Regions from separate parts of the Vibrio aphrogenes genome, predicted to be linked through region 2. Evidence: predicted binding sites of a transcription regulator. Region 2 holds the regulator's gene; the other holds the start of a gene.

Region 1 (4,439 bases), 240 kb from region 2:
GCATGGCTCATTTCAAGGAACGAAAACTTGCTACGGAAACAGTTACTCGCTATTACTCTTTGGCTCGCTGCTACAACACAAGTAATGGCCGCTCATCCTCACGTTGCACAACGCGTGATAACCCTCTCACCTCACGCCACCGAATTAGCCTTTTCTGCCGGATTAGGTGACAAAATCGTTGGTGTCAGTCAAGCCAGTGACTACCCTCCAGAAGCTGGTAATATCGAACAAATTGCCAGCTACCAAAATATTAAACTCGAAAGAGTTCTCACATTACAACCCGACTTGGTAATTGCCTGGCACTCTAATGCCAACGCTAAAGAATTAGATAAAATAAAGCAATTTGGCATCCCTATTTATTACTCCGACATTGAAACCCTCTCGGATATTCCTAAAAATATCCGCCAATTAAGCCAATGGGCCGCCGACCCGACGATTGGTCAACATAATGCGGCTGTATTTGAAGCAACACTCGAGTATTTACACCGCAAATACCAACATAGGTCAAAAGTACGTTATTTTTATCAGCTCAGTGACCAACCTCTGATGTCATTTAGTCCACCTCATTGGCCCAATGACATATTATCAGTGTGTGGTGGTCAAAATATTCTTTCACAACAAGCGGTTGCTTATCCTCAAGTCAATCAAGAGCAGATTATTGCCTTAAAACCGGACGTCATCTTTATCCCTGAAGACTCCCTCAGTCACTCAATTTGGCAAAAATGGCCGCAGATTCCAGCAGTAAAGCACCAATTTATTTGGTCTCTGAACCCAGATTGGATCTCCCGTCCAACCATGCGTAGCCTTAAAGCACTCGAGCAAGTTTGTCACTATTTAGATAAAGTAAGATCATTGTAAATAAATATTTGCGCAAATCGAATTTACCAGTAGAATCTACGCCAATTTTCTCCATATCAATATACCCATAAGAATGCCTTCCATGCATATATCGCTACTGTATATTTTTGACTTATTTGGCACCGCCATTTTTGCAATATCAGGCGTATTACTCGCAGGTCGTTTAAAAATGGACCCATTTGGCATGGTTGTATTAGCCAGTGTCACCGCCATTGGTGGTGGCTCGATTCGAGATATGATGCTCGGTTCAACCCCAGTGTTCTGGATCATTGATAATAATTATTTATGGGTGGTGTTTGTGACCTGCCTATTTACTTTGTTATTAGTCCGTCGTCCCCGAAAACTCTCGTGGTACGTATTGCCTGTATGTGATGCGATCGGTTTAGCGGTCTTTGTAGGAATTGGGGTTGAAAAGTCACTATTATTGCAAGATTCGATGCTAGTTGCGGTTATTATGGGGGTTATCACTGGCTGTGGCGGTGGCATTATCCGGGATATTTTGGCCCGCGAAATTCCCATGGTATTACGCAGTGAAATCTATGCCACAGCGTGTATTGCCGGTGGCATCATTCACACCCTTTCGTTATATTTTGATCTGCCTTCCCAAGTTTCATTTTTATTAGGGGTGACAACGACCTTAACGATTCGCTTAGCCGCAATCCGTTGGCACCTTGCTCTACCGACCTTATCTTTAAAACATTAATCCGTTCAAACATGAATGCTGTAAAACAAAAAAGGAGTCAATCATTGACTCCTTTTCTCGTTATAAGTTGTATCCATCACACTAATTCGATAGTCAAAAACTGCCTAAAAAAAGGCTTGAGTACCCATGGTCTTAATCGTCTTTGGTAAAATTCTCAACCGAGAAATGCTCTAAATCATAAGGGGTTTGCTGATAGACGCAATAATTGAGCCAATTGGCAAATAATAGATGCCCATGACTACGCCAGCTCGCACATGGAGGGTTATCCGGATTATCGTTGGGATAATAATTGACAGGTATGGCGGGATCTAATCCTTCCGCTAAATCACGCACGTATTCATTGTGTAAAGTATTGGCATCATACTCAGGGTGTCCCGTCACAAACACATGACGTTTATCTTTGGTTGCTGCCAAATAGACGCCAGCATCATCAGATGTCGCCAAAATATCTAAATCGGTATGCTCAGCAAGATAATCTGCACTAAAGTCTGCATAACGGGAGTGCGGAGCTAAAAAGCCATCATCAAACCCTCTCACAATGGGGTGAAATTCACTAACAACACTGTGTTGGTACACACCAGAAAGTTTTTCATCGCGTGTTTGTTTCGGCAAATCATACAACAGCTTTAATCCAGCTTGTGCGGCCCAACATACATAGAGTGTCGAGGTGACATGATCTTTTGCCCACGTCATCACCGTTTGTAAGTGATCCCAATAAACCACATCTTCAAATTGAACTAAGCCTAACGGTGCACCTGTTATGATCAAACCATCAAAATTACGGTCTTTGACCATATCAAACTGGCGGTAAAAGTTATTTAAATGCTCGGTTGGCGTGTTTTTGCTTGGTCTGTCATCGATTCTTAATAGCTCAATATCCACTTGAAGTGGACTGTTTGACAGTAAACGTAAAAATTGAGTTTCCGTCTCAATCTTTTTAGGCATGAGATTTAAGATCAAAACTTTCAGTGGGCGAATCATCTGTGTCGTCGCTCGAGTCTCCGACATAATGAAGATTCGTTCCTGACGAAGAATATCGGATGCAGGAAGTTGATCGGGGATCTTAATTGGCATTGCGCTCTCTCCATAAGCAATCTAGACGTCTAAACACCCATGAGTATATCAACCCTTATCGGAATGTCGAGTAAGAATCAGAAGTTCTATTGTCAAATTTATACCAATCATAGTACTTAACCTCAACTGCGGATAAGAGTGTCACAATAACCATTCTAACCTTCTGATATATAAATAATAAAAATATCTATCCTCTACCTAAGGTTAATTAATTTCTCTCAATACCGAAATTTAGGATGGATAATAAAGCAAAATAATCGGTCAATATCTAACCTATTACGTAGGTTTTAAAGAAGTTAAACGCCAAAATTGCTGTATTGAGTAACTTCCAGTTATCCGCAACTGAGGTTACTTAGATAATCAGAAATTGCTTAAAATCAGAAATTGCTTAAAAAAGAAGAATCAGATAATGAGTACAATTGATATTAGTACTCTGAGGGTTCTGAGATAACAAAAAAGCAGTACTCACATACTGCTTTTTTAGATAAGGTGTTTGTTTACCTACTTGCGGAAGTTATTTAACGACCGTTAAGGTTGGACGCCCTTTAGGCTTACTTGAAGAGTCAGTCTCTATCGCGGTTGAGCCTTCCCTTTCTTCAACGTCAAGCGTGGTATCTACATTCGACAAAGATGATGCTACATCTTCTTCCATATTTTCCTCAAATTCCGCTTCATAAGCTTCCTCTGGTTCAAACATGGTACCCGCTCCATTTTCACGCGCATAAATTGCTTGTACCGCGTAAATAGGAACAATCACCGAATGTGGACGACCACTGAAACGAGCATTAAACATGATCGCATCATTACTGATTTCCAAGTTACCAACTGCGCGAGGGGCGACATTTAAAATAATTTGTCCATCTTGTACAAATTCAATCGGCACTCGCACACCTGGTAATGTCGCCTCAACAACTAAATGTGGCGTCAAATCGTTATCCACTAACCATTCGTAAAATGCACGAATGAGGTATGGACGTCTTGGAGTCATCTTGTTCATATCCATGATATTAGCGAACCAAGCGCATTTCTCTTTCAGCTTCTGTTAATGAAGCTAAGAATGAATCACGCTCAAACACACGGCTCATGTAGATCTTAAGTTCTTTAGAACCAGGTCCAGATAATTCAATACCCAATGTTGGTAAACGCCATAATAATGGAGCTAAATAACAATCGATTAAGCTAAATTCTTCACTCATGAAGTGTTCGTATTCTGCAAATACAGGCGCAAGCGTCAGTAAATCATTACGTAATTTAACACGTGCTGCTTCGGCTTCTTCCGCTGAGCCTGTCATGATTTTTTCAGCTTGAGAGTACCAGTTACGCTCAATACGATACATCATTAAACGGCTGTTACCACGAGCAACAGGGTAAACCGGCATCAAAGGTGGATGCGGAAAACGTTCATCAAGGTATTCCATGATGATGTTTGAGTTATAAAGTGCAAGTTCACGATCAACCAATGTCGGAACTGACTTATATGGGTTCAGTTCAATTAAATCCGATGGTAAGTTTTCTTCATCGACTAACTCAACTTCGACACTCACACCTTTTTCGGCTAGAACAATACGAACCTGATGGCTATACATATCTGAAGCACTTGAAAATAGAGTCATCACAGAACGTTTATTGGCAGCTACAGCCATTGAGAAGCCCTCCAGCACACTTAAAATAAAAAAGAATGGAGGCTAATTGCCCCCATTACACAAAATTTAGCAAGGAATTTTAGCACATTTGTTCACATTCAGGCTAATTTTTATTCCTTAGACTTTTTAGTAGTAATTCAAAATGCCCCAAATCAGTGAAC
Region 2 (4,439 bases):
TAAGTTGCTCTCGCGGAAAGTCTGAATGATCGACTATATTAATGACAATCCCAACCAGAGTTTGCCGCCCAAAAGGGACAGAGACACGGCCGCCAATAACCGGAAAAAGGTAATTAGGGATGAGATAATCGAAGCACTTATCTAAAGGAACCGGTAAGGCAACTTGAGCAATATTGGGCTGCATAAGCGAAGAGTGGGTCCTGTTTGCCGTGATAAAACCAATGGAAGGGTATGATAAAACAGCCCATATTGATATAAAACTGAAATATTGTAGAAAAAGAGAGCAAATGAGTTGATCGAAACCAGAGTATTCTCTATTATACTGCGCCTCTAACGATGTATATATCTACATCATTTTTTAGTAACTACGTATGGTGTCTGACCGCTCTTGTAGGTAACTCTTACAAGGGGATGATTCAGATAGCGATACGGACCAATAAAAGGTTTGTCCTATGAAAACTGGTATCCACCCAGAATACAAAGCTGTTAGCGCTAACTGCTCTTGTGGTAACACTTTTGAGTTCAACACAACTCTAGACAAAGAGTCAATCCACCTAGACGTATGTGACAAATGTCACCCATTCTACACTGGTAAGCAACGTATCGTAGATACAGGCGGCCGTGTTGATCGCTTCAACAAACGTTTTGGTGCACTTAGCAGCAAAAAATAATCGATCACTAAAACACTTTAGTGTGAGACCGAATTGGAAAGGGATGCTTAGGCGTCCCTTTTTTCTTATCTAAAATGCGCGACATTAACTACCAAGTTTTAATTTGATCCATTAAGATTGACACTTATCCCTCCGTATACATTTTAGGACTACAGCATAATGTCAGATGATCAGCAGCAAGATGACTTTCGTCAAAGAGCACTTAACTACCACGCTCAACCTACCGCCGGCAAAATCGCTATTGCTTTAACAAAGCCTGCCGATACCGCAGAAGACCTCGCCCTCGCTTATAGCCCAGGGGTAGCAGAACCGGTTCGTGAAATTGCCCTGAATCCTGATAATGCTTATAAGTACACTGCGAAAGGCAATACCGTTGCAGTGATCTCAAATGGTACGGCGATTTTAGGTTTAGGTAATTTAGGCCCCTTAGCCTCTAAGCCTGTAATGGAAGGTAAAGCGCTATTGTTCAAGCGTTTTGCCAATCTTGATTCAATTGATATTCAAGTAAAACATCGCACCATTGATGAATTTATTGATACGGTTGCCAATATTGCCGACACTTTTGGCGGTATTAATCTAGAAGATATTAAAGCTCCTGATTGTTTTGAAATTGAACGTCAGTTGATTGAACGTTGTGACATACCAGTTTTCCATGATGACCAGCATGGTACCGCTATCGTAACGGCAGCAGGTATGTTAAATGCCATTGAGTTACAAGGTAAAAAACTATCAGAATGTAAAATTGTTTGCTTAGGTGCTGGGGCGGCTGCGGTCGCTTGTATGGAGCTCTTGATCAAATGCGGCGCCTTACGTGAAAAGATTTATATGCTCGATCGTAAAGGCGTGATTCATACTCGTCGTGATGACTTGAACGAATACAAACAATTATTTGCCAATAATACGGATATGCGTACCTTAGAAGATGTGATTGAAGGTGCTGATTTATTCTTAGGTGTGTCAGGTCCAAATCTATTACCAGCTGAAGCGCTTGCCTTGATGGCGGATAAGCCGGTTGTTTTTGCTTGCTCTAACCCTGATCCTGAAATCAAACCTGAAATCGCGACCAAAGTGCGTAATGACTTGATCATGGGAACAGGGCGCAGCGATTATCCAAACCAAGTGAACAATGTGATTTGTTTCCCATTCATTTTCCGTGGAGCATTGGATGTGCGTGCCAGTGAAATTAATGATGAAATGAAGCTGGCTGCAGTTGAAGCGATTCGTCAACTAGCAAAACAAGAGGTTCCGGCGGAAGTATTAAAAGCAGCTGGCGTCGATCATCTAGAATTTGGCCCAGATTACATCATTCCAAAACCAATGGACCCACGTTTGCTCTCTGAAGTTGCGGGTGCTGTGGCTCGTGCCGCGGTTGAATCTGGCGTAGCACGTATTGAGTTGCCGGAAGAGTATAAGCGATAACGGAGCTCGAATTTCGTTTCTCGTTATTCGAAAAAGCAAAAGCCAGAACGTTGATTCGTTCTGGCTTTTTATTATGAGTAACTAAAAATTTATAGTGGTGAATTAAAACGAGAAAGAATATTCGAGAAACGAGCCACGAATATGCGAGACACGTTTTTAATCATCAAAATTTTCGAATTCAATCCCCATTTCCGTCATTAAACGTTTTACTTCCGTTGGGATATCATCAGGGCGGTCTTTACGTAGATCTTCATCTGTTGGTAAAGGTTGGCCGGTATAAGCATGCAAGAAGGCTTCACATAGCAACTCACTGTTGGTTGCGTGGCGTAAGTTATTGACCTGACGGCGAGTGCGTTCATCGGTCAAAATCTTCAGTACTTTTAAGGGAATTGAAACAGTGATTTTTTTGACTTGTTCACTTTTTTTTCCATGCTCTGCATACGGGCTAATGTATTCACCATTCCAATCTGCCATCACACACCTTCGTTATTGATTATTTAAAATTTGTGGCTGTGGGTAATTTTAGGTGCATTTACCGCCAAAAGTAAAGACACTTAGATGGCTAGAAGTCTTGACGTCCTGCTTTGGCAGCGATAAAGTTAACCTCTCTTTAGACACTGTGAGCCTGTAGAGTCAAATGATCGTAGACATCTTCATCGTCAGTGATGACTTATGCCTTGATTGATATGATTATTTTAAGAAATTCCCTAGGCAAAAATAGCGCTTTAATAGTATTTAAGTATAGTGTCTATATACATTGATTGAGCACGTAACGTAAGGAATACACCAATGAGTTCAAGAAAGCCCGCGACTGTCGCTGTTCGAACCGGAATTGAATCTGATAGCCAATTTCATGCCGTCGTTCCGCCAATTTACCTTTCGACCAATTATGGCTTTCCTGCTTTTGGTGAAGTGCCTCAATATGATTATACTCGCTCTGGTAACCCCAATCGTGGTTTGCTAGAACAAGCTCTGTCTGAATTAGAACAAGGCGCTGGTGCGGTTATTACTAATTGTGGCACTTCCGCTTTGAACTTATGGGTTTCGGCCTTTATCGGCCCCGATGACTTAATCATCGCTCCCCATGATTGTTATGGTGGGACTTACCGCTTGTTTAATACTCGGGCCCAAAAAGGAGATTTTAAGGTTCAGTTTGTTGATCAATCCAATCAAGCGGAATTTGATGCGGCGCTCGCTAACAAGCCGAAGTTAATCTTATTAGAAACCCCTTCCAATCCTTTAGTGCGAGTGGTGGATATCGCACAAGCTTGCGCAAAAGCCAAGCAAGTGGGCGCATTAGTGGCCGTAGATAACACCTTCTTGACACCGGTGTACCAAAAACCGTTAACCTTAGGGGCAGACTTTGTGGTGCATTCGACCACCAAGTACATTAATGGTCATTCCGATGTGATTGGTGGCGTCATCATTGCAAAAGAAGCCGAGCATGCTGAAACATTAGCCTGGTGGGGAAATTGCATTGGGGCAACGGGCACACCGTTTGATAGTTATATGACGCTTCGTGGCCTGAGAACCTTGCCAGCCCGGATGCGTGTTCATGAAGAAAGCGCCCAAACTTTACTGGCTTATCTTCAACAACAGCCTTTAGTAGGGACGATTTACCATCCGAGTTTACCGCAGCATCCTGGGCATGATATCGCCAAAGCTCAGCAAAGTGGTTTCGGCTCCATGCTCAGTTTTGAAATCAATGGCAGCATGGAACAACTCAAGACCTTCGTGGGTCAGTTACAACTATTTTCTCTAGCGGAGTCGTTAGGTGGAGTAGAAAGCTTAATGTGTCACCCTGCATCAATGACTCATCGAGCTATGTCAGATGAAGCACAAGCAGAAGCGGGGATTTCGCCGCTATTATTGCGTGTTTCTGTTGGATTAGAGGACAGTCAGGATTTAATCGCTGATTTAGAGCAAGCTTTCAAAAAAGCACAAGAGGTAGCGTAAATGACATCTGCTCGTCAGTTACACAAATTTGGTGGTAGTAGTTTGGCCAACCCAGAGTGCTACAAACGAGTCGCCAACATTTTAAAAGAATATTCATCTCCAGCCGATATTATCGTCGTCTCTGCGGCAGGCAGTACTACTAACCGTTTGATCGATTGGATCAGTGCGTTAGAAAAAGATGGTCGTATTGCACATGAAGTTTTACAGCAATTACGCCAGTTTCAAATTGGCTTGGTGGAAGAACTATTACCAGAAGAAAAAGCTCAGCCTTTGTTGGACTTATTGGTCGCAGAATTTACCGCATTAAGTGATATTCATGGTCCGATCAATGACGTTATGCGTGCGAGTATTTTAGGTCATGGTGAAGTCTGGTCATCTCGTTTATTAGCGGCG

Evidence for each region. Region 2 encodes MetJ, which represses methionine synthesis genes. Its sites were predicted from a motif close to TTAGACNTNTANANGTCTAA; they were not measured.
Region 1: the regulator MetJ is predicted to act here: its motif matches at 2,649-2,668, upstream of metA (homoserine O-acetyltransferase MetA).

The regions. Positions count from the first base shown of each region.
Region 1 covers NZ_AP018689.1:444,478-448,916, reverse strand. The annotation lists gene VCA1004_RS02160 (helical backbone metal receptor) at 28-858, shown strand; gene VCA1004_RS02155 (TRIC cation channel family protein) at 941-1,561, shown strand; gene metA (homoserine O-acetyltransferase MetA) at 1,694-2,635, opposite strand; gene sspB (ClpXP protease specificity-enhancing factor) at 3,150-3,638, opposite strand; gene sspA (stringent starvation protein SspA) at 3,643-4,278, opposite strand; gene VCA1004_RS02135 (cytochrome c1) at 4,431-4,439, opposite strand, start outside.
Region 2 covers NZ_AP018689.1:202,567-207,005, forward strand. The annotation lists gene priA (primosomal protein N') at 1-184, opposite strand, end outside; gene rpmE (50S ribosomal protein L31) at 453-671, shown strand; gene VCA1004_RS00970 (malic enzyme-like NAD(P)-binding protein) at 831-2,090, shown strand; gene metJ (met regulon transcriptional regulator MetJ) at 2,247-2,564, opposite strand; gene VCA1004_RS00980 (O-succinylhomoserine (thiol)-lyase) at 2,880-4,046, shown strand; gene VCA1004_RS00985 (bifunctional aspartate kinase/homoserine dehydrogenase II) at 4,047-4,439, shown strand, end outside.